DNA from 2 places in the Streptomyces sp. NPDC001816 genome. Region 1 is predicted to be linked to the other one. Evidence: riboswitches for the same ligand, from Rfam matches in the RefSeq annotation. Region 1 holds a riboswitch; the other holds the start of a gene.

What was found. A riboswitch is a leader RNA that binds a small molecule or an ion and turns the genes downstream of it on or off. The one in region 1 is predicted to bind S-adenosylmethionine.
Region 2: linked by a shared signal. The riboswitch ahead of ACFYZZ_RS33060 (aminotransferase class V-fold PLP-dependent enzyme) and the one ahead of thrC (threonine synthase) in region 1 are both predicted to bind S-adenosylmethionine.

What each region holds. Positions count from the first base shown of each region.
Region 1 is NZ_JBIATY010000004.1:515,919-531,234, reverse strand. Features, by position in the region: gene otsB (trehalose-phosphatase) at 1-554, shown strand, start outside; gene ACFYZZ_RS17960 (trehalose-6-phosphate synthase) at 581-1,999, opposite strand; gene ACFYZZ_RS17955 (glucosyl-3-phosphoglycerate synthase) at 2,086-3,030, opposite strand; SAM riboswitch class I at 3,190-3,331, shown strand; gene thrC (threonine synthase) at 3,349-4,632, shown strand; gene ACFYZZ_RS17945 (MoaD/ThiS family protein) at 4,629-4,904, shown strand; gene ACFYZZ_RS17940 (cold-shock protein) at 5,346-5,552, shown strand; gene groL (chaperonin GroEL) at 5,878-7,500, shown strand; gene ACFYZZ_RS17930 (class I SAM-dependent methyltransferase) at 7,591-8,274, opposite strand; gene ACFYZZ_RS17925 (DUF397 domain-containing protein) at 8,401-8,592, opposite strand; gene ACFYZZ_RS17920 (Scr1 family TA system antitoxin-like transcriptional regulator) at 8,576-9,415, opposite strand; gene ACFYZZ_RS17915 (hypothetical protein) at 9,531-9,764, shown strand; gene ACFYZZ_RS17910 (hypothetical protein) at 9,842-9,988, shown strand; gene ACFYZZ_RS17905 (NADH:flavin oxidoreductase) at 10,135-11,262, shown strand; gene ACFYZZ_RS17900 (carboxylesterase/lipase family protein) at 11,352-12,899, shown strand; gene ACFYZZ_RS17895 (hypothetical protein) at 12,896-13,468, opposite strand; gene ACFYZZ_RS17890 (hypothetical protein) at 13,559-13,771, opposite strand; gene ACFYZZ_RS17885 (PTS transporter subunit EIIC) at 13,806-15,257, opposite strand; gene murQ (N-acetylmuramic acid 6-phosphate etherase) at 15,274-15,316, opposite strand, start outside.
Region 2 is NZ_JBIATY010000011.1:157,476-172,791, reverse strand. Features, by position in the region: gene ctaD (cytochrome c oxidase subunit I) at 1-1,124, shown strand, start outside; gene ACFYZZ_RS33100 (cytochrome c oxidase subunit 4) at 1,121-1,519, shown strand; gene ACFYZZ_RS33095 (Ig-like domain-containing protein) at 1,648-2,910, shown strand; gene ACFYZZ_RS33090 (hypothetical protein) at 2,964-3,365, opposite strand; gene ACFYZZ_RS33085 (heme-copper oxidase subunit III) at 3,512-4,132, shown strand; gene ACFYZZ_RS33080 (c-type cytochrome) at 4,195-5,007, shown strand; gene ACFYZZ_RS33075 (Rieske 2Fe-2S domain-containing protein) at 5,004-6,062, shown strand; gene ACFYZZ_RS33070 (cytochrome bc complex cytochrome b subunit) at 6,059-7,690, shown strand; gene trpD (anthranilate phosphoribosyltransferase) at 7,809-8,873, shown strand; SAM riboswitch class IV at 8,961-9,077, shown strand; gene ACFYZZ_RS33060 (aminotransferase class V-fold PLP-dependent enzyme) at 9,236-10,609, shown strand; gene ACFYZZ_RS33055 (Lrp/AsnC family transcriptional regulator) at 10,645-10,926, opposite strand; gene ACFYZZ_RS33050 (rhomboid family intramembrane serine protease) at 10,923-11,717, opposite strand; gene ACFYZZ_RS33045 (hypothetical protein) at 11,871-12,110, shown strand; gene ACFYZZ_RS33040 (NYN domain-containing protein) at 12,148-13,491, shown strand; gene ACFYZZ_RS33035 (NlpC/P60 family protein) at 13,704-14,738, shown strand; gene ACFYZZ_RS33030 (NlpC/P60 family protein) at 14,976-15,316, shown strand, end outside.

The DNA.
Region 1 (15,316 bases):
TCCTCGGCCACTACGGCGCCGAACGCTGGGACGCCGCGACGAACACGGTCACCGCACCCCCACCCCACCCCGGCGTGGCCGCGGTCCGCGCCGAGCTGCCGGGCCTCCTGGACCGCGTCGGCGCCGGCCACGGCACCTGGATCGAGGAGAAGGGGCGCGCCGTCGCCGTCCACACCCGCCGCGCCGACGACCCGCAGGCCGCGTTCGAGGCCCTGCGCGACCCCCTCGCCGACCTCGCCACCCGGCACGGCCTGATCGTCGAGCCCGGCCGGCTGGTCCTCGAACTCCGCCCGCCGGGCATGGACAAGGGCGTCGCCCTCCTGGAGCACATCCGCGCCACCGGCGCCCAGTCCGTCCTCTACGCCGGCGACGACCTCGGCGACCTCCCCGCCTACGCGGCCGTCGACAAACTCCGCTCCGACGGCATCCCCGGCCTCCTGGTCTGCAGCGGCAGCACCGAGGTCACGGAACTGGCGGAACGGGCGGACGTGGTGGTGGACGGCCCGGCGGGAGTCGTAGCACTGCTGCGGGCACTGGCAGCACACATGGCGTGATCAGCGCCGTGCCGGGTGCCCGGAAATCACCGCTCAAGTGCACCAAGCTGATCCAGGAACCACTGAGCCGGAGGCAACGCAGTAGCTGCAGCAGCCAGCCTCTTGGACCGCTCCGCCCGCTCACCCGCCGGCAGGCTCAGCGCCTCGTGCAACGCGCTCGCCGTGCCCCCGATGTCGTACGGGTTCACCACGATCGCGTCCTCGCCCAGCTCCTCGTACGCCCCCGCCTCCCGCGACAGCACCAGCGCGCACCCCTCGTCGGAGACGACCGGCACCTCCTTGGCGACCAGGTTCATGCCGTCCCGGATCGGGTTGACCAACGCCACGTCCGCGAGCCGGTACGCGGCCAGGGAGCGGGCGAAGTCGTCCTTGACGTGCAGCACGACCGGCGTCCAACCCGGAGTCCCATATACCGAGTTGATCGTCTCCGCCACCCGCTGCACCTCGGCCGTGTACTCCCGGTAGACGCCGAGGTCCTGCCGGGACGGGTAGGCGAAGGCGAGATGAACCACCCGTTCGCGCCACTCGGGGTGGTCCTCCAGCAGCTGCCGGTACGCCAGCAGGCCGCGCACGATGTTCTTGGACAGCTCGGTGCGGTCCACCCGGACGATCGTCCGGCGCCCCTCGCCGATCTCCTCCCGCAGCCTGGCCATCCGCTCGTCCACGTCCGTCCGGTGCGCCCGCTCACGCAGGAAGTCCGCGTCCGCGCCGAGCCCGTGCACACCGATCCGGGTCCCGGACGGGATGCCGGGGCCCAGCACCGCATGACAGCAGTCGGTGAACGCGTCCGCCCACCGCCGGGTCAGGAACGCGGCCCGGTCCGCGCCCAGGATGCCGGTCAGCAGCTCGGCCGCGATGTCGTCGGGCAGCAGGCGGAAGTAGTCCGGCGGGGCCCACGGGGTGTGCGAGAAGTGGCCGATGCGCAGGTCGGGGCGGAGCCGGCGGAGCATCCGGGGGGCGAGGGCCAGGTGGTAGTCCTGGATGAGCACCGCGGCGCCGTCCGCCGCCTCCTCGGCCAGCGCCTCGGCGAAGGCACGGTTGTACGCCTCGTACGACGCCCACTGCTGCCGGAACTCCGCGTCGAAGACCGGCTCCAGCGGGGTCTGGTACAGCATGTGGTGGACGAACCACAGCACCGAGTTGGCGATGCCGTTGTACGCGTCGGTGAACACGGTTGCGTCGATGTCGAGCATCCGCACCCGCTGCCCGCCGGTCTCCTCGGCCGGCAGCAGCCCGCCGTCCGCGCGCCGTACCGCCTCGCGGTCGCCGCCGCCCAGCGCGGCGCACACCCACACCGCATTGTGGTTCGGCCCGATGGCCGACAGCCCCGAGACCAGCCCGCCGCCGCCCCGCTTGGCGAGCAGCGAGCCGTCCTCGTGCACCTCGTACGAAACCGGGCCGCGGTTGGACGCGACCAGCACATCAGCAGCGTGCGCGGAAGCCATGGTCCTCAACCTAGCCCGGCCCGGAAACGCTCAAACGTACGGTCAGCCCCGGAAGGGGGCTGTATACAGCCGTTCTCGTGCGACCCTCACGCCACCCGGCGCGCCGCGTACTCCGCGATCTCCGCCATCGGCGGCCGTTCCTCGGTGTCCACCGAGTAGGTGCGCGGCTCGAACCCGTCCTCGCCCCGCTCGAACTGGGTGAGGGACGGCCGGACGAGGTGTCCGCGGGCGAGCCTGAGCTGGGCCGTGCGGTAGATCGCCGCGGCCATCCGGCCCAGTGCCTGGCCGTCCTGGTGGCGGTGCTTGCGCACGCCGACGTCGACCTGGGCGAGGGCGTCCAGGCCCACCAGGTGCAGGGCGTCGACCAGCATGCCCAGCTCGACGCCGTAGCCGACGGGGAAGGGGAGCTGTTCGAGCAGCGAGCGGCGGGCCGCGTACTCGCCGCCCAGCGGCTGCACGAAACCGGCCAGCTGCGGCCAGTGCATGTTCAGCAGCGGACGGGCCATGAGTTCGGTGACCCGGCCGCCCTGTCCGGCTGCGCCGCGGAGCGGGCGGTCGTACATCGCCTTGACCAGGTCGACGCCCGGTTCGGTGAGCAGCGGGCCGACGATGCCGGAGACGAAGTCGGAGGAGAACTCCTTCAGGTCGGCGTCGATGAAACAGATGATGTCGCCGCTGGTAACCAGCAGCGAGCGCCACAGCACCTCGCCCTTGCCGGGGACGGCCGGGATGCGCGGGAGGATCTCGTCGCGGTGGACGACCCGGGCGCCCGCCGAGGCGGCCACCTCGGAGGTGCGGTCGGTGGACCCGGAGTCGACGACGACGATCTCGTCGACCAGGGGGACCTGCTGCATGAGGTCGTGACGGATGATCGCGACGATGTCGCCGACCGTCTCCTCCTCGTTCAGCGCGGGCAGGACGACGGAGACGGACTGACCGGTGCGCTGCTTGGCGGCGAGTATCCGGTGGAGCGGACGATCGGTCACGGACCAGGAGCGGGTGGCCAGCCAGCGCTCGACTTCTTCCAGCACGGTCTGCGGCTCCTCACTGTCGTTGATCACATGGCGTGACCGTGTGATCCATCTCGCGGTTCGGACGACTATCTCAACTGTCCTGGCCTTCGGTTACAGTCTTGAACAACGCCGGTGACCATCGCATGTCAGGGTCAACGAGCGTTGACAACCACATACAGCTCATCCAGAGGGGCAGAGGGAAACGGCCCGATGAAGCCCCGGCAACCCTCCAGTCGGTTCTCGTTCTCCAGCGAGGCTCCCGGCTAGGGAAGGTGCCAAATCCGTCTCACGGCGAGATGCGTCGTGAGGAAGATGAGGAGAAAGGGCCTCGCCTCCATGGCTGTGCAGACAGTTGCAAGCACCAGCAATCCCACCGTAGACCTCGGCCCCGCCGCGGCGCTGAGCTGTCGCGAGTGCGGTCACCGGGTGCCCCTCGGACCGGTGTTCGCCTGCGAGGAGTGTTTCGGTCCGCTGGAGATCGCCTACGACTTCTCCGCCTACGACACCGAAGAACTGCGCAAGCGCATCGAGTCCGGCCCGGCGAACATCTGGCGTTATGCGCCGCTGCTGCCCGTCCCCGCCGACGTGGCCGACAAGCCCAACATCAACCCGGGCTGGACCAAGCTCGTCAAGGCCGACAACCTGGCCCGCGAGCTGGGCGTCACCGGCGGGCTGTATGTGAAGGACGACTCCGGCAACCCGACGCACTCCTTCAAGGACCGGGTGGTGGCCCAGGCCCTGGAGGCCGCGCGCGCCTTCGGCTTCACCACGCTCTCCTGCTCCTCGACCGGCAACCTCGCCGGTGCCGTCGGCGCCGCCGCCGCCCGCGCGGGCCTGCGCTCCTGCGTGTTCATCCCGCACGACCTGGAGCAGGGCAAGGTCGTCATGGCCGCGGTCTACGGCGGCGAGCTGGTCGGCATCGAGGGCAACTACGACGATGTGAACCGCTTCTGCTCCGAGCTGATCGGTGACCCGGCCGGCGAGGGCTGGGGCTTCGTCAACGTCAACCTGCGGCCGTACTACGCGGAGGGCTCGAAGACCCTGGCGTACGAGGTCTGCGAGCAGCTCGGCTGGCGGCTCCCGGACCAGATCGTGGTCCCGATCGCCTCCGGCTCCCAGCTGACGAAGGTCGACAAGGGTCTGCAGGAGCTGATCAAGCTCGGGCTCGTCGAGGACAGGCCGTACAAGATCTTCGGTGCGCAGGCCGAGGGCTGCTCGCCGGTGTCCACCGCCTTCAAGGCCGGTCACGACGTGGTCCGCCCGCAGAAGCCGAACACCATCGCCAAGTCGCTGGCGATCGGCAACCCGGCCGACGGCCCGTACGTCCTCGACATCGCCCGCCGTACCGGTGGCGCGGTGGAGGATGTGACGGACGAGCAGGTCGTGGACGCGATCAAGCTGCTGGCCCGGACCGAGGGCATCTTCGCGGAGACCGCCGGCGGTGTGACGGTCGGCGTGACGAAGAAGCTGATCGAGGCCGGCGTGCTGGACCCGACCCTGACGACGGTCGTCCTCAACACCGGTGACGGCCTCAAGACCCTCGACGCGGTGGCCGGCACGGGTCTCACCGCCACCATCCGTCCGACCCTGGACTCCTTCCGAGAGGCTGGCCTCGCATGAGCGTGACCGTTCGCATCCCCACCATCCTGCGCACCTACACCGGTGGCCGGGCCGAGGTCGCCGCCGAGGGCGGGACCCTCGCCGAGGTCATCCAGGACCTGGAGAAGAACCACACGGGCATCGCGGCCCGCGTTCTGGACGACCAGGGCAAGCTGCGCCGCTTCGTCAACGTGTACGTCAACGACGACGACGTCCGCTTCGAGCAGGGGCTGGAGACGGCGACCCCGGACGGTGCCGGTGTCTCCATCATTCCCGCGGTCGCCGGCGGCTGATCAAAAGCGACCATTACCTACGGTAACCGCGGTTACTGAATGTTCATCGAATGGCCTCCTCCGTGAGAGAAGCGGAGGGGGCCATTCTGCGTGATTGAGCGCGGTACAGTTGGGGAAAGCGTGCCGGGTCTGCGGGTCGAGGGCCCCGGAATCATGCGTTACGCCCGGTGAGAAGCAGCCAAAGTGCACGGGCTGTATGCGCCTTTTTGCGCCTTTTATGGAGCCCGACTTGCCCTGAATTCGGACGAATTCTCGGCAGATTCCGGATCGGGCTCGTCCAGATTTCTCGTCCGATTGACCTGTTGCAGAGGGCAGTTGGACAGATACATTCAGCCGCGGTCGACGCGTTCCGGCGCACGCCCCCGACCAATGGGGGGTGAGGTCTGACCCGGGTCCGCGAAGTGTGGATCTGTGCAAGGGCCAGTAATAGGGGAGTTAGGCATGGCTCAGGGCACCGTCAAGTGGTTCAACGCGGAGAAGGGGTACGGCTTCATCGCGGTCGACGGTGGTGCGGATGTTTTCGTCCACTACAGCGCGATCCAGATGGACGGTTACCGCACCCTGGAAGAGGGGCAGCGGGTCGACTTCGAGATCTCGCAGGGCCAGAAGGGCCCGCAGGCGGACATGGTCCGGCTGGCGACCAGCTGAAGCACGCGTCGACTGAACAGCGACGTTCTTCTGTACATCGTCGAAGGGCCCGCACCTCCCGGGGTGCGGGCCCTTCGTCATGCCCGGCGCCCCCTGTTCGCGCGCGGCTGAGCGCACCCCCGGCACCCCCGAGGCGCTTGCACTCGGGGGTGCCGAGTGCTAATCATTGGCGTTAGCACTCTGAAGGTGAGAGTGACAAAGAAGGACCGGGTCGGTGAGGCCCGCAGGCCAGGTGGGGCAAGGAACCACAGGTCGGCGAGCCGTCCGTCGCGGGCGCGGGCGCGGTCCGAAGGAATCACCCCCAGTCCTGGAGGGACCACTTCACATGGCCAAGATCATCGCGTTCGACGAGGAGGCGCGGCGCGGCCTCGAGCGCGGCATGAACCAGCTCGCGGACGCCGTCAAGGTGACGCTCGGCCCCAAGGGTCGCAACGTCGTCCTCGAGAAGAAGTGGGGCGCCCCCACGATCACCAACGATGGTGTCTCCATCGCCAAGGAGATCGAGCTCGAGGACCCATTCGAGAAGATCGGCGCCGAGCTGGTCAAGGAAGTCGCCAAGAAGACGGACGACGTGGCCGGTGACGGCACGACGACCGCGACCGTCCTGGCCCAGGCCCTGGTCAAGGAAGGCCTCCGCAACGTCGCCGCCGGCGCCAACCCGATGGCCCTCAAGCGCGGTATCGAGAAGGCCGTAGAGGCCGTCTCCGCCGCTCTCCTGGAGCAGGCGAAGGACGTCGAGACCAAGGAGCAGATCGCCTCCACCGCGTCCATCTCCGCCGCCGACACCCAGATCGGCGAGCTGATCGCCGAGGCCATGGACAAGGTCGGCAAGGAAGGCGTCATCACCGTCGAGGAGAGCAACACCTTCGGTCTGGAGCTCGAGCTCACCGAGGGCATGCGCTTCGACAAGGGCTACATCTCCGCCTACTTCGCGACCGACATGGAGCGCATGGAGGCGTCGCTCGAGGACCCGTACATCCTCATCGCCAACTCCAAGATCGGCTCGGTCAAGGACCTGCTCCCGCTGCTGGAGAAGGTCATGCAGTCGGGCAAGCCGCTGCTGATCATCGCCGAGGACGTCGAGGGCGAGGCCCTGTCGACCCTGGTCGTCAACAAGATCCGTGGCACCTTCAAGTCCGTCGCCGTCAAGGCCCCGGGCTTCGGTGACCGCCGCAAGGCCATGCTCGGCGACATCGCCATCCTCACGGGCGGCGAGGTCATCTCCGAGGAGGTCGGCCTCAAGCTGGAGAACGCGACCCTGGACCTCCTGGGCCGCGCCCGCAAGGTCGTCATCACCAAGGACGAGACCACCATCGTCGACGGTGCCGGCTCCTCGGAGCAGGTCGGCGGCCGGGTCAACCAGATCCGCGCCGAGATCGAGAACAGCGACTCCGACTACGACCGCGAGAAGCTGCAGGAGCGCCTGGCGAAGCTCGCCGGCGGTGTCGCGGTCATCAAGGCCGGTGCCGCCACCGAGGTGGAGCTGAAGGAGCGCAAGCACCGCATCGAGGACGCCGTCCGCAACGCGAAGGCCGCCGTCGAGGAGGGCATCGTCGCCGGTGGTGGCGTGGCCCTGCTGCAGACCTCGGGTGTCTTCGAGAAGCTGGAGCTGGACGGCGACGAGGCCACCGGTGCCGCCGCTGTGAAGCTGGCCCTGGAGGCCCCGCTGAAGCAGATCGCCGTCAACGCCGGCCTCGAGGGCGGTGTCGTGGTGGAGAAGGTGCGCAACCTGACCCCGGGCCACGGCCTGAACGCCGCGACCGGCGAGTACGTCGACCTGGTCGCCGAGGGCATCATCGACCCGGCGAAGGTGACCCGCTCTGCCCTGCAGAACGCCGCCTCCATCGCCGCGCTGTTCCTCACCACCGAGGCCGTCATCGCCGACAAGCCGGAGAAGGCCGCCGCGGCCGCTCCGGGCGGCATGCCGGGCGGTGACATGGACTTCTGATCGACCTGACGGTTGATCGCCTGTCCTTCGGACCGAGGGCGGCACTTCCAGCTTCTGGCTGGGGGTGCCGCCCTCGGGCGTTTTCAAAGCTCAGCCAACACAGGTCTCCACGTAATAGGAACCCACTGCGGGCTGACCCGTGTAGTTCGGCCCGGCGGAGGGATCGGCGCCGACGTAGCGGAACGGCGGTCGGATGTCGCGGGCGCCATCGAGGGTGAGGCGGTGGTGCCGGGAGCTGTAACGGAACCCGGCGGCGCGGAGGACGGAAAGAACGGCCCGCCCGGCAGGTGAGCCATCGACCCAGCGGACGGAGTCGGGGTCGAAGTGGGCGATGAACAGCCCGCCGGGAGAGAGCCAGGAGGCGGCCCGGCAGACAAGCCCCAGCTGATCGCCGATGTAATGCAGACCGTGTACGCAGGTGATGAGGTCGTACGTCCGTGAGGGCGCCCAAGAGGAAACGGAGGCAACGATCTCCCTTAGGACAGGCGGCGTCGGCGCCCCGGGCACGAGCGGCCCCACGAGGTCTACGGCGGTGAGCACGGCGTCGTCCGACAGAACACCGGCCGCTTCCCGCAGCGCCCGGCCCTCACCACTGCACAGGTCCAGCCAGGAGGGAGCGGGACGACCGGCCAGCCGGGCAACGGGATCGAAGCCCAACTCGCGGGCGTAGCTGTTGACTCCGGTCAGCCCGCGTTCCCGGTTCATGGAGTTGTTCGCTACGACGGAGGACCGCTCCAGCTCGTCGCTCGCGGAGATCAGTGGGGGTTTCGGCATACGGTCAGTCTGCGTAGTGAAGTCAACTCGCAGGGCGGGGGTGCGAGGCTTGAGCCCCGGGAGTTGGTCAGTGACCGTCGGGCCGTGGAAGCACGACACTGGCCAAGAAGCGGGCGGCCCCAACGGTCACTTGAGAGAAGAGGTGAAGGCAGCCCAGGTGACCGAGCTGAAGAAGAGCTTCGGTCCTTGGGGGGTCTTGGAGTCGCGGACGGGGACGAGGGCGGGGTGGCCGTCGGCGACTTCCAGGCAGTCGTCGCCGCCGGGGCCGCTGTACGTCGACTTGCGCCAGCTCAGGTCGTAGTCACGGATGTTCCTCATGGGTGTAATCCTCCGCCAACGCCTCTACCAGAGCTAGAGACTTCTCCTGCGAGAGCGCGGAGGCCACGAGGAGATCGAACACGAACCTCAGTTGGGCGACTCTTGCCGGGTCGTCCTCCAGCCGCGAGTTGCGCACCCCCTCGAAGTAGACCAGCGGAGGGGCATCCGCGAACTCCATCAGCTTCATGGCGCCCTGCAACGCCGCGTGCCCACCCGCGCTGAAGGGCAGCACCTGCAAGATGATCCGGCTCCGGCGAGCCAGGCCGGCGATGTGCCTCAGGGCCTCTGCCATCACCGCCCGGCCACCGATCTCCCGGCGCAACGCCGCCTCGTCAAGCACCGCCCACAACATCGGCTTTGTTGGGTGGTCCAGTAGACGGGTCCGCTCCATCCGGCCTTCAGTCCACTCCTCGATGGTCTCCTCCGGCGTCGTCGGGTCGTACGCGCGGTTCACGGCCCAGGCGTATGCGGCCGTCTGGATCAGCCCGGGGATCAGGAGCGGTGCGTACTGCCTGATCGCTGTCGCCTGAGCCTCCGACTCCGCCACGTCCACGAAGTGCGCCGGATACTTCGAGGTGGCTGCCGCCCTGCAATTCCGCGTGAAGAAGCCACCCGTCTCCAGCACTTCGTCCAGCATCCGCGCGAACTCCGGCTGCATCCGCCGAGTCCCCGCCTCCAGCTGCCCGATGAACGACCCGCTCACGAACAGCCGTTGGCCCAACTGCTCCTGACTCAGCCCCTTCCGCTCGCGAGCATGCCGTAACTCGGCACCCAGCAAAGCGCGCGGCGACGACGACGGATCGAGGTCCTTAGGTCCTGCCATGGCAACTCCCGGTCTGACAGCAGAGGTTGTTGGGGCGCCCTCTCTGGCCAGGTTAGAGCGCTGTCGGCCACGCTGTGTAGCGAACACGAACACCCAGCGTGGAGGGATTGGTGCAATGGATGCGAAGGAAATGACGGCGGACGACCGGCCCGCCCGGTCCGCGGCGGAAGCCGTCGAGCGGCTGCGTGCGGCCCTGCACGAGGTCGGGATCATCCTGCCCTCACTGCGGATCGACCCGGTCACCGGCGCTCACGGTCACCCCTACGCCCTCGTCGACCTGGGCCGCTGCAACCTGGGTGTCGCCTCGCGGCTGGCGTCGGCGCTGCGGCGGGCGGGTGGGGATGCGTGATCGGGGAGATCGGGACGTACGCCGTCGACGTTCGGAGCGGGCGGATCGGCGAGGTCATGGCGCGTGTAGGAGGTTATGTGCAGCTTCGGCCCGTCGGCGGCGGCCGGGAGTGGGACTGTCCGCCCGAGGAGCTGGGGGAGGTGGCGCCGGACGAGGTGCTGCGCGAAAAGGTCCGGCGGCTGAACCATGACGCCCGCTCACGCCCGGCGACCAAGCTGCCCTGACGACCGGCGGGCGTGGCCGGGATCACATGGCAGTCGGCGCCGGAATCGGAATGTTCCGCACTGCATAGGAGGTTCTTTGAGGAGGTGCAACGATGCGCATGCACATACCAGCTGGTCAGACCGAGCAACACCCGAGGAGCCCCCACGTGACCGACACGACGCTTCCCGCCTCCCGCGCGGCCCAGATCCTCTCCCGCCCGATCAGCCTCAACGGGCTCACGGTCCCCAACCGGATCGTGATGGCGCCGATGACCCGCATGTTCTCCCCGGGCGGTATCCCCGGCGAGGACGTGCGGTCGTACTACGCGCGCCGTGCCGCCGCCGGTGTCGGTCTCATCGTCACCGAGGGGACGTACGTCGGGCACGAGTCGGCCGGGCAGAGCGACCGTGTGCCCCGGTTCCACGGCGAGGAGCAGCTGGCCGGCTGGGCGAAGGTCGCTGAGGACGTGCACGCGGCGGGCGGGACGATCGTGCCTCAGCTGTGGCACATCGGCATGGTCCGCAAGCAGGGCGAGCCGCCGTTCGCGGACGCCCCCGCGGTCGGCCCGTCCGGCCTGGTCACCGAGGGTGCCGAGCCCACCGGCAAGGCCATGACCCAGCAGGACCTGGACGACGTCGTCGCCGCGTTCGCCCAGGCCGCCGCCGACGCCGAGCGCATCGGCTTCGACGGCGTCGAGCTGCACGGCGCCCACGGCTACCTCCTCGACCAGTTCCTGTGGGCCGGCACCAACCGCCGCACCGACGCGTACGGCGGCGACCCGGTGGCCCGCACCAAGTTCTCGGCGGAGATCGTCGCGGCGGTCCGCGCGGCCGTCTCCCCCGAGTTCCCGATCCTCTTCCGCTACTCGCAGTGGAAGCAGCAGGACTACGGCGCCCGCCTCGCCGAGACCCCCGAGGAGCTGGAGGCGATCCTCACCCCGCTGGCCGCCGCCGGCGTCGACGTCTTCCACGCCTCCACCCGCCGCTACTGGCTGCCCGAGTTCGACGGCTCCGACCTGAACCTCGCGGGCTGGACGAAGAAGCTCACCGGCAAGCAGGTCATCAGCGTCGGCTCGGTCGGCCTCGACGGCGACTTCATCAAGGCCTTCCAGGGCGAGGGCTCCCCGGTCAAGGGCATCGACAACCTGCTCGACCGCCTGGAGGCCGACGAGTTCGACATGGTCGCCGTCGGCCGTGCGCTGCTCCAGGACCCGGAGTGGGCGGCGAAGGTGCTCGCGGACCGCTTCGACGAGCTGAAGCCGTACGATGCGGCCGCGCTGAAGACCCTCAGCTGACCTCGGCTGACCTCGGCTGAAGTAGCCGAGTTCGCCGGGCACTTGTGATCGCTCCCGTCCGTTCCCCTGATGACCAGTGAGGAGCGAGCATGACGACGAGCGAGTCCGGTGCCCGGGCGGCGGAGACCGCCGGACCTGTGGTGCGCACCGCCTGCGGCGCGGTGCGCGGGCGCCACGAGGACGGTCTGGCGGTCTTCCGTGGCATCCCCTTCGCAGAACCCCCGGTCGGCGAGGCCAGGTTCCAGGCCCCGCGCCCGGCCCGGCCCTGGCACGGCACCCGGGAGGCGTACGCCTTCGGACCCCCGCCTCCGCAGGACTTGGGAGTCCAGGGGGGTGGGGTGACCGGCCCCACTGGTGACGACTGGCTGACCGTGAACGTGTGGACGCCCTGCCCGGACCCGTCCGCCGGCCGCCCGGTCATGGTGTGGATCTACGGCGGCGCGTACAAGATGGGCCACGCCGGCCAGCCCGGCTACGACGCACAGCGCATCGCCCGGGACGGCGACGTCGTCGTGGTCACCTTCAACTACCGGGTGGGCATGGAGGGCTTCGCCCTTCTGGAGGGCGCGCCGCCGAACCGGGGCCTGCTGGACCAGGTGGCGGCCCTGGAGTGGGTGCGGGAGAACATCGCGGCGTTCGGCGGCGACCCCGGCCAGGTCACGGTCTTCGGCGAGTCGGCCGGAGCGGGCTCGGTGGCCTCGCTGCTGACGATGCCGAGAGCCCGGGGACTGTTCCGGCGGGCGGTGGCACAGAGCCTGCCGGGCACGTTCTTCTCCGCCGAGCTGGCGCGTGACATGGCCGGGGCGCTGGCGGCGGAGGCGGGGCGGCAGCCGACGGCGGCGGATCTGGCCGCGGTGGACCCCCGTGAACTCGTCGGCGCCGGACAGACGTTGGGCGCCAAGATGCTCCAGTACACGGACAGATGGGGTCAGGCGGCACCGACGGTCACGCCCTTCTCCCCGGTCGTCGACGGCGACATCCTGCCCAGCACCCCCTGGCAGGCGCTGGCGGCGGGCGCGGCAAGGGACGTCGACCTCCTGGTGGGCCACAACCGGAACGAGTTCCGTCTGTTCCTGGCCATGGGCGGCATGCTCGGCAAGATCACGGAGGACCGGGCGACAGCGGCGCTGCGGATGTTCGCCCCGGGCGGCGAAGCGGGCGAACAGGCCTACCGCTCGGCCTTCCCGGACGCCTCGCCGAGCGAGCTGTTCGAGCGGGTCCAGACGGACTGGCTGTTCGGGATGCCGAGCCTGCATCTCGCCGAGGCCCAGCTGGCGGGCGGCGGCAGGGCCCACGTCTACGAACTGACCTGGGAGGCGCCGGGCAGCGGCGGTGTCCTGGGCGCGTGCCACGTCCTGGACGTCGCCCTGCTCTTCGGCACGTACCGCGGCTTCCTGGGCGGTCTGCTCTTCGCCGGGGCGGACATACCGGACGAGGCGAAGGAGCTGTCCGCCCGCTTCCGCCGTGCGTGGACGTCGTTCGCCCGCACCGGAGACCCGGGCTGGACGGCGTACGACACCAAGACCCGCCCGGTGCAGATCCTGGACGCCGAGCCGACGGTCGCCGCCTACCCGGAGGAGCGCAGCAGGCGCCTCTGGGAGGGCTACGACTTCCTGCCCCTGCCGCTGCTCGGCTAGAGGTTGCCGCCGAGGGGTTCGATGTCGACGTGCACCGGCGTCCCCCAGATCCGCAGCACCTCGTAGTCGGTGAACTCGTGCACGAGCCGGTACGCCATGGCGGGCCGGGATCCGCGTCGCTGGGCGGCCAGATACGCCTCGGCCTCGCGCCGGTCCCGCCGGGGCGTCCCGCACAGCTCCCACTCGCGCCCGTTCCAGGCCTCCGGCAGCCACCGCTGCTGGGGCTGGGGGCGGTCGGCCCGGACGCCGTAACGGGAGGGGGCGGTGGCGACGGGCTCGGCCGCGCCGGGCCTGCCCTGGTACTCCGAGCGCCGGGCGGCCCGGCGCCGGGTCTCGCAGAGCAGGCACAGATCGGGGGCGCTCTCGTCGACGGGCCCGTGCGGATGCTCGGGGCACCGGGTCGAGGGGGCACCGGCCCCGACGCTCTCCTCCAGCAGGTCGAGGGCCCGCCGTAGATCGGCCTTGACCTCGTACAACCGGGCATCCGGGGTGTCCCCGGTGAGCGCCTCCCCGTGCTCCCCGAGCAGCCGCAGGGCCCGGCCGAGGGCGGTGAGCTGGGCGTGGTTCATGGTGTCGACGGTAGCGCGGGACGGCTCGGGCGGGGTCCAGCAAGGCCTCAGCTGCGGGAGGACGCCAAAGGTGAGCAGAGTGCCGCTCCGTCAGCCGTCGTTGTGGATGAGGCTTCCCTTGCCGCAGGCGGGGGCGGCGTCGGTCAGGGGCAGGGGCGAGACGGCCTTGGCCGCCGGGGTCACGACGAGGTCACTGGCGCACAGGGCGGTCGCGGTGGCGGTCCAGTGGTCGTCGGCGTGGGCGGGGGCGGCCAGGGCGGCGCCGCAGGCAGTCAGGGCGGCGGTGGCCAGAAGCTTCTTCATCATGCCCGGGGCAACGACCGGTCCCGACGGTGCGTCACGCCGATGCGGCCGCACGGGAGCCGCGGGGAAGACCGAAGAAGTACGTCGCTGCGAACCCCACCGCGTAACCGGTGAGCAGTCCGCCCCCGTAGACGGCGGCCGTCATCCCCGGACTCCTGTTCCCCGCCAGCAGCGGGAACAGGGCCCAGCCCGACGGGCCGATGGCTGTCGCCCCCACCTTGTCCCCGAGCATCGCGAAAAACCCGATGAAGGCCCCGCCGGCCGCGCCGCCCGCGCACGCCGTCACGAACGGGCGGCCCAGTGGCAGGGACACCCCGTAGATCAGCGGCTCGCCCACGCCCAGCAGTCCCGCCGGGAGCGCGGACCTGATCGTCGTACGCAGGGAGACGTCGTGCCGCAGGCGGACGTACACCGCCAGCGCCGCGCCCACCTGGCCGGCGCCCGCCATGGCCAGCAGCGGGAGCAGGACGGTGTAGCCCTGCTGCTCGATGAGGGTGGCATGGATGGGGATCAGCGCCTGGTGCAGACCCAGCATGACGAGGGGCAGGAACAGGCCGCCGAGGACGAGTCCGGCCAGGGCTCCGGTCGTGGCCAGCAGCCAGTTCGCCGCCGTACCGATCGCCGAGGCGACCACGCCGGCCGCGTACATCAGGCCGTACAGCGTGACCAGGCCGGAGACGAGGACGGTCACGGTCGGGGTCAGCAGCACGTCCAGCGCGCCCGGTACCCGGCCCCGGCACCACTTCTCCACCCGGGTCGCCAGCAGCGCCGCCGCGAGTGCGCCGAGCACCCCGCCCTGGCCGGGCGCCAGCTGCACCCCGAACGCCGTCACCTTCGCCACGCCCGGGTAGACGACCACGGCGGCCACGGCCCCGCCCAGCACCGGCGTGCCGCCGAACTCCTTCGCGGTGTTGTACCCGACGAACACCGCGATCAGCGCCATGAACGCGGAGGCGACGGCGGCCAGGGCGGGGGTCAGCCCGGGCAGCCATCCGGCGTTCACCAGCAGCCCGTTGATCCCGGCGAGGATGCCGCAGCCGATCAGGGCGGGGATGAGCGGCACGAAGACGGCGGCGACGCGGCGCAGAGCGGTCTTGAAGGGGGTGGCATTGCGCTGCCGGACCTGCTCCTTCAACTGGCGGCCGGCCGCATCGACCGGTAGATCACCGACAGGCTGAGCGGTCGCGGTCGTCGCGGTCGTCGCGGTGACCGCATCGGCCCCGGCGACCTCGTCGACCTGGATCCGTACGGCCGCCGTGACCTCGACGACCACCCCCGGCCCCAGCACGACCTGCAAGGACGACTCCCCGTCCGCGACGACCCCCAGCACTCCGGGCAGCCCCCGCAGCCCTTCCCCGTCCACCGCCGCCGGATCGGCGACGCCCAGCCGGAGCCGGGTCATGCAGTGGGCGACGGACGTGACGTTCGCGGGGCCGCCGACCCGGGCGAGGACGGCGGCTGCGATGGAGGCGGGGTCGTTGCGCACGCCCCGAGCGTGCGGCTCAGGTGCCCGTGACCGCCAGCGCGGCACGCAGATGACCGCCG
Region 2 (15,316 bases), on a different contig from region 1:
GCATGACCATGTTCCGCATGCCGATCTTCGTGTGGAACGTGCTGCTGACCGCCGTCCTGGTCCTGCTCGCCTTCCCGGTCCTGGCCGCCGCGCTGTTCGCCCTGGAGGCGGACCGTAAATTCGGCGCCCACGTGTTCGACGCGGCAAACGGCGGAGCCCTGCTCTGGCAGCACCTCTTCTGGTTCTTCGGCCATCCGGAGGTGTACATCATCGCGCTGCCGTTCTTCGGCATCATCTCCGAGGTCATCCCGGTCTTCTCCCGCAAGCCGATGTTCGGCTACATGGGTCTGATCGCGGCCACCATCGCGATCGCCGGTCTGTCCGTGACGGTGTGGGCGCACCACATGTACGTCACCGGCGGTGTGCTGCTGCCGTTCTTCTCCTTCATGACCTTCCTGATCGCCGTCCCGACCGGTGTGAAGTTCTTCAACTGGATCGGCACCATGTGGAAGGGCTCGCTGTCCTTCGAGACGCCGATGCTGTGGGCGACCGGCTTCCTGATCACCTTCACGTTCGGTGGTCTGACCGGTGTCATCCTGGCCTCGCCCCCGATGGACTTCCACGTCTCCGACTCGTACTTCGTGGTGGCCCACTTCCACTACGTGGTCTTCGGTACGGTCGTCTTCGCGATGTTCTCCGGCTTCCACTTCTGGTGGCCGAAGATGACGGGCAAGATGCTGGACGAGCGGCTCGGCAAGATCACCTTCTGGACGCTGTTCATCGGCTTCCACGGCACCTTCCTGGTCCAGCACTGGCTGGGCGCCGAGGGCATGCCGCGCCGTTACGCCGACTACCTGGCGGCCGACGGCTTCACCACCCTGAACACGATCTCGACCATCAGCTCGTTCCTGCTGGGCCTGTCGATCCTGCCGTTCCTCTACAACGTGTGGAAGACGGCCAAGTACGGCAAGCCGGTCGGCGTGGACGACCCGTGGGGCTACGGCCGTTCGCTCGAGTGGGCGACCTCCTGCCCGCCGCCGCGGCACAACTTCCTCACCCTGCCGCGGATCCGCAGCGAATCCCCGGCGTTCGACCTGCACCACCCCGAGATCGCCGCCCTCGAGCAGCTTGAGTACGCCGGTCACGGCAGCGCCATCGCGGGCAGCAAGGAGGCCGGCAAGTGAAGATCCAGGGTCGGATGTTCATCTGGCTGAGCTTCTTCATCCTGATCATGGCCGTCGTGTACGGCGTGTGGTCGAAGGAGCCGGCCGGTACCACGGCGCTCTTCCTGTCCTTCGGCCTGCTCATCATGGCCGGCTTCTACCTGGGCTTCACCGCCCGGCGGGTCGACGCGGGTGCGCAGGACGACAAGGAGGCGGACGTCGCGGACGACGCGGGCGAGCTGGGCTTCTTCAGCCCGCACAGCTGGCAGCCGCTCTCCCTCGCCTTCGGTGGCGCGCTGGCCTTCCTCGGTGTCGCGGTCGGCTGGTGGCTGCTGTACTTCGGCGCACCGTTCATCCTGGTCGGCCTGTTCGGCTGGGTGTTCGAGTACTACCACGGTGAGAACCGCACCCAGTAGCACGCAGTAGCGCACCGGGAGCCCGGACACTCCGTCAGGAGGGTCCGGGCTCCTGCTTTTGCCGCAGTCTGTCCCTCGTACGAGGTACGTGGCGCGCAAATGGTGCTTTTATCTCATAGCGTGATCATATGAATCAAACTCCGCGTACCTGCACCGTCGTCAGCTGCACCCTGCTGGTGGCCGCCCTCGGCGCGGGCGTCACCGGCTGCGGTTCGGACGGCAACCCCCTGTCGGCCAAGCCGTACGACGCAGCGGACCAGATCTCCTTCAACGGCCCCACCGGCGCAGGCAAGCGGGCCGACCCGGACAAGCCCCTGGAGATCACCACCAGCACCGACGACGGCCGGATCACGGACGTCACCGCCTACGACGCCACAGGGCGCTTCGTGGCGGGCGAACTCGCCGCCGACGGCAGCCGTTGGCACAGCACCTCCCCGCTGGCCGCCAACGCCCACTACACGGTCGCGGTGAGCACGGAGGACGAGGACGGCGCGCCCGGCCGCAAGGTCCTCCGCTTCGACACCAGCAAGCCCTCGACCACCAAGAACCTGAACGTCACGTTCGGGCCCGACTCGGGCCAGTACGGCGTCGGACAGCCCATCACCGCCCAACTCGACCACGAGGTCAAGGACAAGGCGCAGCGAGCCGTCGTGGAGCGCGCCCTCAGGGTGGACTCCACCCCGGCCGTCCAGGGCTCCTGGTACTGGGTGAGCGACAAGGAACTCCACTACCGCCCCAAGGAGTACTGGCCCACGCACGCCACCATCCAGGTGCACAGCAACCTCGACGGCGTGAAGATCAGCGACCGTCTCTGGGGCGGCAAGTCCAAGGCGCTGAAGATCACCACCGGTGACCGGATCGAGGCCGTCACGGACGCCGCGGCGCACCAGCTGACGTACTACAAGAACGGCCAGGAGGTCCAGTCGATCCCGGTCACCACCGGCAAGCCCGGCTTCGAGACCCGCAACGGGGTCAAGGTCGTACTGGCCAAGCAGTACTTCGTACGGATGCGCGGCACCACGGTCGGCATCGCCGAGGGCACCTCCGACTCGTACGACCTGCCGGTCTACTACGCCACCCGGGTCACCTGGTCGGGCGAGTACGTGCACGCCGCGCCCTGGTCAGTGGGCTCCCAGGGCTACGAGAACGTCAGCCACGGCTGCACCGGCATGAGCACATCGAACGCCGAGTGGTTCTTCGGCAACATCCACGAGGGCGACATCGTCAAGGTCGTCAACTCCAACGGCAACCCGATGGAGCCCTTCGGCAACGGCTTCGGGGACTGGAACGTCGACTGGAAGAAGTGGCGCACAGGCAGCGCCCTCATCAACGGCACCCCGGACGGCCCTGCTCCCCAGGATGCGCTGCGCCTGCAGCCAACGGCCGTGTGAGCAGTCAAGGGGCGCGGGGTTGTGTCGATGCAAGACCTCGCGCCCCCACCCCGCTAGGCGCTCAGCAACCGCTTCTGACGGAGCAGACCGGCCAAGGCCGAGGCGAACTCCACCGGATCCACCGGCGAGGTGACCGCCGCATCGGCCCGACTCCACGTAGCGAGCCACGCATCCTGAGGCCGCCCCATCAACAGCAGCACAGGCGGGCAGTTGAACACCTCGTCCTTGATCTGCCGGCACACCCCCATGCCCCCCATGGGCACGGCCTCACCGTCGAGCACGCACACGTCGATGCCGCCCTTGGCCAGCTCCCGCAGCACGGCCTCAGGAGTCGCACACTCCACGAACTCGACCTGGGGCACGTCGGGAGCCGGCCTGCGGCCGGAGGCCAACCGCACCTGTTCCCGTGTGTTGGAGTCGTCGCTGTACACCAGCACCGTAGCGGTCGGCTGCATGCTTCCTCCGAGACGTCAGCGTCGTACGGACAGGGCCGTTCGGGGCGGATGTTACTCCCATGAACACCACGTCAACACCGGTTCGGCGGGCAGCAACACTCCGAACGGCACCCCCCGGAGTGAGGGCGGGATAAGCGACCGACATAATGTCGGTCGTGGCGACAGCAACGACAGTAGAAACCGGGCACGCGCACCCGTCGGTCAACCGACCGAACCTCACCAGCGTCGGAACCATCATCTGGCTGAGTTCCGAGCTGATGTTCTTCGCGGCCCTCTTCGCGATGTACTTCACCCTCCGGTCGGTGACCGGACCGGCGTACTGGACGGAGCAGGCACACGCGCTCAACGTGCCCTTCTCCGCGACGAACACCACGATCCTGGTGCTCTCCTCGCTCACCTGCCAGCTCGGCGTGTTCGCCGCCGAGCGCGGGGACGTGAAGAAGCTCCGTGGCTGGTTCATCCTCACCTTCATCATGGGTGCGATCTTCATCGGCGGTCAGATCTACGAGTACACCGAGCTGGTGAAGAAGGACGGGATCTCCCTGTCCTCCGGCCCGTACGGCTCGGTGTTCTACCTGACCACCGGGTTCCACGGCATGCACGTGACGGGCGGTCTCATCGCCTTCCTGTTTGTCCTGGGCCGCACCTACATGGCCAAGAGGTTCACCCACGAGCAGGCGACCGCCGCCATCGTCGTGTCCTACTACTGGCACTTCGTCGATGTGGTCTGGATCGGCCTTTTCGCCACGATCTACCTGATCAAGTAGCCGGGACCGCTCCCGCACATCCAGAAGCATCGACGCAGAAGATCCTGACACCGGGGTAATCCGTGAAAAAGCTCTCCGCACGACGACGCCATCCGCTGGCGGCGGTCGTCGTCCTACTCTTCGCGCTGGCGGCCACTGGGGGGCTGTACGCCGCGTTCGCGCCCGCGAGCAAGGCGCAGGCCGATGAAACCTCCCAGTCCCTGACCATCAAGGAGGGCAAGAGGCTCTACCAGGTCGGCTGCGCCAGCTGCCACGGCACCGGTGGCCAGGGCTCCTCCGACGGCCCGAGCCTGATCGGCGTGGGCGCTGCCGCGGTCGACTTCCAGGTCGCGACCGGCCGTATGCCGGCCGCCACCTCGCAGGGCCCGCAGGTCGTAAAGAAGAAGAACATCTACACCCAGGCCGAGATCGACCAGCTCGCGGCGTACATCGCCTCGCTGGGCGCCGGTCCCGAGGTGCCGACGAAGGAGCAGTACGGCCCTGAGGGTGCGGACATCGCCAAGGGTGGCGAGCTGTTCCGCACCAACTGCGCGCAGTGCCACAACTTCACCGGCAAGGGTGGTGCCCTCACCGAGGGCAAGTTCGCGCCGGACCTGTCGGGCGTCGACCCGAAGCACATCTACGAGGCCATGCAGACGGGCCCGCAGAACATGCCGTCCTTCCCCGACACCACGATGTCGGAGAAGAACAAGAAGGACATCATCGCGTACCTGCACGCGATCAACAGCAGCGAGACGGAGCAGCCGGGCGGCATGGAGCTGGGTGGCCTCGGTCCGGTCACTGAGGGCCTGTTCGCATGGGTCTTCGGCCTCGGTGCGCTGATCGCGGTAGCCGTCTGGGTCGCCGCTCGGACCGCAAAGGCCAAGAAGTCATGAGTAGCCAAGACATTCCAGAAGAGAACCTGCCCGCTGAGCAGGAGCACGCGCACGGCGTCGTGAGCGTCGCGGACGAGAAGAACCCGTTCGCGGACCCGGGGCTGCCGCCCCACGAGCACCGGATCCAGGACATCGACGAGCGGGCCGCCAAGCGGTCCGAGCGCGCCGTCGCCCTGCTGTTCACGGTGTCGATGCTGGCCACCGTCGGCTTCATCGCCGCGTACGTGGCGGTCCCGCAGGACAAGGCGATCTTCGTCTTCCCGCTGGGTCACATCAGCGCGCTGAACTTCGCGCTCGGTCTGACCCTCGGTACGGCGCTGTTCTGCATCGGCGCGGGTGCGGTCCACTGGGCCCGCACCCTGATGTCCGACGTCGAGGTCGCCGACGACCGGCACGCGATCGCCGCCTCTCCCGAGGTCCGTGCGCAGGTCCACGCGGACTTCAAGCAGGGAGCCAAGGAGTCGGCGCTCGGCCGCCGCAAGCTGATCCGCAACACGATGTTCGGTGCGCTGGCCATGGTGCCGCTCTCCGGCGTCATGCTGCTGCGCGACCTCGGCCCGCTGCCCGGCACCTCGCTGCGCCACACGCTGTGGGCCAAGGGCAAGCTGCTCGTCAACATGAACACGAACCAGCCGCTGCGTCCCGAGGACGTCGCCGTCGGTTCGCTGACCTTCGCCAAGCCCGAGGGCCTGGAGGAGGCACAGGAGGACTTCCAGAACGAGATCGCCAAGGCGGCCCTGATGATCGTCCGGCTGCAGCCGGACAACATCAAGGACAAGCGCGAGCTCGAGTGGTCGCACGAGGGCATCGTCGCGTTCTCGAAGATCTGCACCCACGTGGGTTGCCCGATCTCCCTGTACGAGCAGCAGACGCACCACGTGCTGTGCCCGTGCCACCAGTCCACCTTCGACCTCTCCGACGGTGCCCGAGTGATCTTCGGCCCCGCCGGTCACGCCCTGCCGCAGCTCCGCATCGGCGTGAACGACGAGGGTTACCTCGAGGCGCTCGGCGACTTCGAAGAGCCCGTCGGTCCTGCATTCTGGGAGCGCGGATGAGCACCAACGCGAACAACGAGCGACGCGGCAAGGCGCCCGCCGGCGAGCGCGTCGCCGACTGGGCCGACGGACGGCTCGGGATCTACTCCCTGGCCAAGTCCAACATGCGCAAGATCTTCCCCGACCACTGGTCGTTCATGTTGGGCGAAGTCTGCATGTACAGCTTCCTCATCATCATCCTGACCGGTGTCTACCTGACGCTGTTCTTCCACCCGTCGATGAACGAGGTGGAGTACCACGGCAGCTACGTCCCGCTCCAGGGACAGCTGATGTCCGAGGCGTTCAACTCGACCCTGCACATCTCCTTCGACGTGCGCGGTGGTCTGCTCATCCGGCAGATCCACCACTGGGCCGCGCTGATCTTCCTCGCCGGCATGTTCGTGCACATGATGCGCGTGTTCTTCACCGGCGCGTTCCGCAAGCCGCGTGAGATCAACTGGCTGTTCGGCTTCCTGCTGTTCGTCCTGGGCATGTTCACCGGCTTCACCGGTTACTCGCTCCCGGACGACCTGCTCTCCGGCACCGGTGTCCGCTTCACCGAGGGCGCGATCCTGTCGATGCCGATCGTCGGCACCTACATCTCGTTCTTCCTCTTCGGCGGCGAGTTCCCCGGTCACGACTTCGTCGCCCGGTTCTACTCGATCCACATCCTGCTGCTGCCGGGCATCATGCTCGGCCTGATGGTGGGCCACCTGATCCTGGTCTTCTACCACAAGCACACGCAGTTCGCGGGTCCCGGAAAGACGAACAAGAACGTCGTCGGCATGCCGCTGCTGCCGGTGTACATGGCCAAGGCCGGAGGCTTCTTCTTCCTGGTCTTCGGTGTGATCGCGGCCATCGCCGCGGTGACCCAGATCAACCCGATCTGGGCCATGGGCCCCTACCGCCCCGACCAGGTGTCCACCGGCGCCCAGCCCGACTGGTACATGGGCTTCGCCGAGGGTCTGGTCCGCTACATGCCGGGCTGGGAGATCAACTTCTGGGGTCACACGCTCGTCCTGGGCGTGTTCATCCCGCTGGTGCTCTTCGGCCTGGTCCTGGGCGTGATCGCGGTCTACCCGTTCATCGAGTCCTGGGTCACCGGCGACAAGAGCGAGCACCACATCCTGGACCGCCCGCGCAACGCCCCGACGCGTACCGCGTTCGGTGTCGCCTGGATCACCGTGTACATGGTCGGCCTGGTCGGTGGTGGCAACGACCTCATCGCCACCCACTTCAGCCTGTCGATCAACGCCGTGACCTGGTTCGTCCGGATCTCCTTCTTCGCCGGACCGGTCATCGCGTTCATCCTCACCAAGCGGATCTGCCTCGGCCTGCAGCGCCGCGACCGCGACAAGGTGCTGCACGGTCGCGAGACCGGCATCATCAAGCGCCTGCCGCACGGTGAGTTCATCGAGGTGCACGAGCCGCTCAGCCAGGAGCAGCTGCACACCCTCACGGCTCACCACCAGTACGAGCCGGCCGAGATCGGCCCGACGGTCGACGAGAACGGTGTCGAGCGCAAGGTGAAGAAGTCCGAGAAGCTGCGCGCCAAGCTCAGCAACGCCTACTACGGCGAGGACAACCAGATCCCGAAGCCGACCGTCGAGGAGTACAAGGAGATCACGAGCGGCCACGGCCACCACTGATCCCCGCGTCGCCACGCCACGCCGAGGGCCCCGTCCGCAACGCGGACGGGGCCCTTCGCCGTGTCCCGCGCTGGATAGGGTGGGACCACACTGTTCTTCTAGACACCCAGGAGCGGCCATGAGCGCTGTGACCCCCGCTGGAGGCGACACCGCGGCGGGCCGTTCCTGGCCCGCCCTGCTGAACGGGCTGCTGGACGGCCGGGACCTGTCCGCCGACGACACGGCCTGGGCGATGGACCTGATCATGAGCGGCGAGGCGACCGACGCGCAGATCGCCGGGTTCCTGGTGGCCCTGCGGTCCAAGGGCGAGACGGTGGAGGAGATCACCGGACTCGTGCGGACCATGTACGAGCACGCCAACGTGATCGAGGTACCCGGGCCGGCCGTCGACATCGTCGGCACCGGCGGTGACGGCGCCAAGACGGTGAACATCTCCACGATGTCGTCGATCGTCGTCGCCGGCACCGGAGCGAAGGTCGTCAAGCACGGCAACCGCGCCGCGTCCTCCGCCTCCGGGTCCTCCGACGTCCTGGAGAAGCTCGGGATCAACCTGAACCTGACCCCGAAGCGGGTCGCCGAGGTCGCCGAAGAGGCCGGCATCACCATCTGCTTCGCGGTGAAGTTCCACCCGGCGCTGCGTCATGCCGCCGCGGCCCGCGGCCAGTTGGGGATCCGTACGACCTTCAACGTGCTCGGCCCGCTCACCAACCCGGCCAGGGTGCGCGCCCAGGCGGTCGGTGTCGCCGACCCCCGGATGGCGCCGATCGTGGCCGGGGTCCTCGCCGAGCGCGGCAACTCCGCCCTGGTCTTCCGGGGCGACGACGGCCTGGACGAGCTGACGACCACGTCCACCTCCCGGGTGTGGGTGGTCCGGGACGGCAAGGTCACGGAGGAGAGCTTCGACCCGCGGGACGTCGGCATCGACCTCGTCCCCGTGGAGGCCCTGCGCGGCGCCGACGCGTCGTACAACGCGGAGGTCGCCCGCCGCCTGCTGGACGGCGAGCAGGGCCCGGTCCGGGACGCGGTCCTGCTGAACTCGGCGGCCGCCCTGGTGGCCCTCGACCCGACCGAGGCCCCCCTCGCCGAGCAGCTTCGCGCCGGCATGGCCAAGGCGGCCGTGTCGATCGACTCGGGCGAGGCGAAGCGGACGCTGGAGCGGTGGGTGGCGGCCAGCAACAAGTAGCGGGCGGCTGATCGCCGTCGTAGCGGGTGTCCCGGGATCCGGACAGAAGTTGCGCGGCGGCGATCAGCTCGGCTACGTTCCTGAACAGGTCATGAGTGACAGTCATGAGGCCCCGGCCGACTGTCCGGCAACCCTCCGTCCGTGGCGGGGTGCCCCGGGTGAAGACCAGGCCGCAGGCAGTGAGGTCTGCGGCAAGCGCGGACCCCTCGCACACCAGGGGTCCTGGTCGTCGAGGGAGCCTTCTGTGAGCAAGCGAATGCGATAGGGCGTAGAGCCCCGCCTCCGCGTACCCCTTTCACCTTCCCCACGTTCGAGCCGTACGCGCTCACGTGGTTCCGCCTTGCCTCTCACAGGAGCTCGCCATGTCCGTCTTCACCGCTGCCGCCGACCAGTCCGTTTGCCGTGACATTTCGGGGGCTCTGCCTGTTCTGGGCCGTGATGTCACCGTCCCGCTCGTGACCGGCGGCGAAGTCACCTACGCGGCGCTCGACTACGCGGCCAGCGCCCCCGCCCTCCAGCGCGTCTGGGACGACGTGGCGGCCTACGCGCCGTACTACGGCAGCGTCCACCGCGGCGCCGGCTACCTTTCCCAGCTCTCCACCGACCTGTTCGAGAACGCCCGCAGGACGGTCGCCGAGTTCCTCGACTGCCGCGCGGCCGACCAGGTGGTCTTCACCCGCTCGACCACGGACTCCCTGAACCTCCTCGCCGCAGCGCTGCCCGCCGACTGCCAGGTCTTCGTCTTCGAGACCGAGCACCACGCCTCCCTGCTGCCCTGGCGGGACGCCCGCGTCACCTACCTCAACGCCCCGCGCACCCCGCGGCAGGCCGTCGAGACCCTGGAGCGGGCCCTCGCCGACCGCGACCCTTACGGCCCGGCCCTGGTCTGCGTCACCGGTGCCTCCAACGTCACCGGCGAGCTGTGGCCGGTGCGCGAGCTGGCCGCCGCGGCCCACGCGCACGGTGCCCGGATCGTCCTGGACGCCGCCCAGCTGGCCCCGCACCACCCCGTGTCGGTCCAGGACCTCGACGTCGACTGGGTCGCCTTCTCCGGCCACAAGCTGTACGCCCCCTTCGGCTCCGGCGTCCTGGCCGGCCGCGCCGACTGGCTGGTCGCGGCCGAGCCGTACCTCGCGGGCGGCGGCGCCAGCCGCAAGGTGACCCGGCGCGAGGACGGGGGAGTGGCCGTGGAGTGGCACGAGAGCGCCGCCCGCCACGAGGCCGGCTCCCCGAACGTCATCGGCGCCTACTCCATCGCCTCCGCCTGCAAGGCCCTGACGGAGGCCGGCTTCGACACGCTGGTCGCCCGCGAGCAGCACCTGATCGCGAAGGTGCGGGCCGGCCTGGCCGAAGTGCCCGAGGTCCGGGTTCTCTCCCTCTTCGGGGACGACGCCCCGCGGGTCGGCGTGATCAGCTTCGTCGTGGACGGCTGGAACAGCTCCCACTTCGCCGCCGCCCTCTCCGCCGAGTACGGCATCGGCGTCCGCGACGGCCTGTTCTGCGCCCACCCCCTGGTCCGCACCCTCCTCGGCTCCGACCCCCAGGCCCAGGGCGAGTGCGGCGCCCCCGAGGCCACGCCGGGCGAGAAGTCCCTGAACGCGATCCGCGTGAGCTTCGGCGCGGGCACCCCCGACGAGCACGTGGAGCGCTTCGTCACGGCGGTGAAGGAACTGGTGACCGAGGGCGCGAAGTGGACGTACCGCACGGAGGAAGGCCGCTGCGTCCCGGCGGTGTGAGTCTCTGAACGCCTGGTGGGGCGGTCTTCAGCCGATCAGTTGTCCAAGCCGATCGAGAAGGCCGCCTCGAGGTCGTGCTGCGAGTACGTACGGAAGGCGACGTGCGTGTCCGTGGCCTCGACCCCGGGGATCTTGCTGATCCGCCCCGGGATCACGTCGGCCAGATCCTCGTGCTGCCGCACCCGCACCATGGCGATCAGGTCGTACGTACCGGTGACGGAGAAGACCTCGCTCACCGAATCCAGCGAAGCGATCTGCTCCGCGATCTCGGGGATCCGGTCCACGCTGGTCTTGATCAGGACGATCGCGGTGATCACGACGGGTTCTCTCCCTCGGGTGCCGGAGCCGGTGCGCACTTCACTTTAGTCGCCCGCCCGTCTCCCACCGCCACCCTTCCAAAGCCGCCCTTCGGGCCCTCCTTTTTCCGGTACCGCACCCACGCGTAACCGAACCCGACCCCGAAGCCGACCAGGTGCGCGAGGTAGGCCACCCCGGGCCCCTCACCGGAGCGCCCCGCCGCCAGCCACTGCAGCGCTGCCCAGAAGGGCAGCACCACCCAGGCCGGGAAGCGCATCGGCAGGAAGAACAGGAAGGGGAGCAGACTGGTGACACGGGCGCGGGGAAACAGATAGAGGAACGCGCCGAGGACCGCCGAGATCGCCCCGGACGCGCCCACCAGCGACTGCTCGGAGGTGGCGTTGGCGGCCGCGTAGCCCAGCAGGGCCAGGTAGCCGCAGCAGACGTAGAACAGGGTGAACTCCACCCGGCCCATTCGTTCCTCGGTCATCATCCCGAAGACGAAGAGGAAGAGCATGTTGCCGAGCAGATGCACCCAGCTGCCGTGCACGAACAGCGCGGTGACCGGGGTCAGGGCCTCCCGGACGGGCTCCTCGAACAGGTCCGCCGGGACCACGCCCCAGTGCCGGAAGTACGCGCGTTGCGCGGCCGGCAGCGCGTCCGCGGAGCCGTACGCCGGAGTGAGCCCGGAGGCCGGTCCGAGGACGAAGATCAGGGAGCACACGGCGATGAGGGCGTGCGTCATCGGCGCGGGGGTGTCCCGGAGCGCCCTGAGTGTGCGGCCGGCCGTCGTGCTCCAGGCGTTGATCATGACTACAGAGCATGACGTAAGGGGACGCAACCTGACAGACCGCCTCGCCGCCCCGGACGGACGGGCGGTGAGTACCCGCCAGGCCGTAGGGTTACGAGCCACACGCGTCGAGGAGCGGCGCGGACCGACCCGAGAAGGAAGCGAACAGTCACGATGACGGTTCCCCTGCCGACCGCCACGACGCGATGGCGCTGCACCCTCTGTGGCAACCTCACCCGCTTCGATGTGACCCGCTCGTCGAAGGTCGTCGAGTACGTCCACCTCGACCTCGCCGGTGAGCCGACGGTCGAGGAACGCGAGGTGGTCAGTGAGACCATCGACTCGGTCCGCTGTCGCTGGTGCAACGCGGTGGACCAGGTGGAACTCGTGGACAGGCCGGGCGCCGGCTCCTGAGCGGAGCGGGCCCCGTACAGGTATTGGGGTGTGACGGATGGTGGAGACCGCAGGCGGGGGGCCGGGCGACGGCACCGCTGAGGTGCTTGACCGTCCGCTGCCCGACGGCGTGCGCCGACGGGTCGTGCAGATCGTCGCGGACGGGTTCGGCGGCCTGACCGTCGCGGAACTGCCCGCCCAATTGCGGCAGTACGCCCGGTTCGCCCCGAACCGGCGGGCCAAGTTCGCCGGGAACGCGATGGCGGCCGCGCTGGAGACCGATCCGCTCTTCAGGCAGCGGATCGGGGAGAAGTTCAGAGAGGCGCAGCCGGAGCTGTCCGGCGCCCTGGACTCCGGCTCGCCGCCCCCGGCCGCGGACCCGCTCGACGTGGCGGCCGCGGCCTATGTACTGCGCCCGGCGGGCTGGGTGAAGCTGGTCACCGCGGCCGGCGAGGAGGCCCAGCGCGCGGACGCCGAGCGGGCCGACGAGGAGAGCCGGGCCGAGCTGGAGCGGCTGCGCGAGGAGCTGGCCGAGGCCCGGACGCAGACCCGGACCGAGACCGAACGGCTGCGCACCGAACTGGAGTCGGCGAAGAAGGAAGCGGAGTCGCTGCACCGCAAGCTCCGTGCCGCGCTCAGCGACGTCAAGCGCGGCGAGGCCGCGCTGCGCAAGGTCCAGGGCGAGATCGAGGCCGTACGCGCCGAGGGGCAGGCACAGCTGTCGGTCGCCGAGAGCGAGTCCCGCCGGCTCAAGGCCCGCCTGGGCGAGGCCGAGGCCGCGCTGGAGGCCACCCGCCGGGCGGCCCGCGAGGGGCGCAGCGTCGAGGACATGCGGGTACGGCTGCTGCTCGACACCCTGCTGGACGCCACCCAGGGGCTGCGGCGCGAACTCGCGCTGCCTCCGGTCTCCGTGCGCCCGGCCGAGACCGTGGACGCGGTCGAACCGGGACGTATGACCCCGAAGGACATCGCGGCCCGGGCCCTGTCCGAGAACGACCCGGCGATCCTGGACCAGCTGCTCGCGCTGCCGCAGGCCCATCTGGTCGTCGACGGCTACAACGTCACCAAGACCGGTTATCCGCAGATGCCGCTGGAGAAGCAGCGGCTGCGGCTCCTGGGGCAGCTCTCGGCGCTCGCCGCGCAGACCGGTGCCGAGGTGACCTGTGTCTTCGACGGTGCCGAACTGGCCGCGCCGGTGCTGCTCGCGCCGCCGCGCGGGGTGCGGGTGCTGTTCTCCAAGCCGGGCGTCACGGCCGACGAGCTGATCCGCCAGCTGGTGCGCGCGGAGCCGCCGGGCCGTCCGGTCATCGTCGCCTCGACCGACCGGGAGGTGGCCGACGGGGTCGCCAGGGCCGGTGCCCGTCCCGTCGCCTCTGCGGTACTTCTGAAGCGACTGTCCTGAAGGTCCGACACGCATACGCAATGCCCGAATTGGCCCGACTCTCACGCCACGTAGGGTCAATCACGCCTCACTGCATGTGAGTTATGTGCAAAGAATGCATTGCGTCACAGGGTTTTTTGCCGCGAGGATTTGAACTGATCACAGCTGGGTCACTAGGGTCTGGGCTCGAACCTCCGAACGGGTGATCACTCACAAGAAGGAGTTCGTCCTCCGTGGCGTCCCATCGTCGACCCAAGCAGCCGAGTCGCACGCGTGTCACCGTGCTGACCACCGCAGCCGCCGCTGCCGTCGCGCTCAGCGCGAACGCCGCCAATGCCGCCCCGAGCGAGAAGCTCGGCAAGGACGAGGTCAAGGCGAAGGTCGACAAGCTCTACGAGCAGGCGGAGCAGGCCACCGAGAAGTACAACGGGGCCAAGGAGAAGCAGCAGAAGCTGCAGAAGGAAATCTCCACCATCCAGGACAACGTGGCCCGCGGCCAGCAGGAGCTGAACAAGCTCCGCGACGGCCTGGGTTCGCTGGCGACCGCCCAGTACCGCTCCGGTGGCATAGATTCCTCGGTCCAGCTCTTCCTGTCCTCCAACCCGGACGACTTCCTCGACAAGGCCTCCACGCTCGACCAGTTGAGCAGCCAGCAGGTCGAGGCCCTGAAGAAGATTCAGGACAAACAGCGCGAACTCGCCCAGGAGCGGGCCGAGGCCACCGACAAGCTCAAGGACCTCGCCGCCACCCGCACCGAGCTGGGCAACAAGAAGAAGGAAGTCCAGGGCAAGCTCGCCGAGGCCCAGAAGCTGCTCAACACCCTGACCGCCAAGGAGAAGGCCGCGCTCGCCGCCGAGCAGGCGCGCGCCAACCGCTCCTCCACCGAGCGGGTGGACCTCGGCGACGCCCCGCCCGCCTCCGACCGCGCCTCGGCCGCCTTCTCCGCCGCCCAGAGCAAGATCGGCTCGCCGTACGTCTACGGCGCCTCCGGCCCCTCCTCGTTCGACTGCTCGGGCCTGACCTCCTGGGCCTACGCCCAGGCCGGCGTCTCGATTCCGCGCACCTCCGAGGCGCAGGCCAACGCCGGCACGCGCATCTACGACCAAAGCCAGCTCAAGGTCGGCGACCTCGTCATCTTCTACGGCGACTTCCACCACGTCGGCCTGTATGCGGGCAACGGCCAAGTGCTGCACGCTCCGCACACCGGCGCGGTGGTGCGCTACGAGGCGATGAGCAACATGACGTTCGAGTTCGGCGTCCGGATCTGATTCACCCGCGCGACGCTGACTCGGTGGCGCCCGAACGGGCGAATCCGATGAACCGAGACTGACTCCACGCCCCGCCCATGACCTGCGTCAGGGCGGGGCGTCGCGTGTGTGCGCCGCTCGACGCCGTTCGGCGCGGTCCTTCCGCACGGCTACTGTCTGCCGCGATTCCCCGGCGCAGGGGCCTCCCCGTCCCCGGCGCCGGGGAAGCTGTCTCTGTCCGCCAGCAGAAGGACTGCCGTGGGGTCCCATCGCCGCCTTGCACTGTCCGGGTTCAACCGGGGCGCCGGCGTCGCCCTGTGCGTGTTGTCGGCCGCGGCCGCCACGCTCGGCGCCGTACCCGCCCAAGCAGCGCCGCACGGGGACACCCGTGCCGAGGTGGACCGCCTCTACGAGGAGGTCGAGAGGGCGACCCAGGCCTACGACAAGGCCGACGAGCGGGCCGACGTGCTGCGCCGGGAGGTCCGGGACGACCAGGACCACATCGCCCGGCAGCAGCAGCGCATCAACACCCTGCGCGAGCGGCTCGGTTCGCTGGCCGGCGCCCAGTACCGCGCCGGCGGCATCGACCCGGCCGTCGC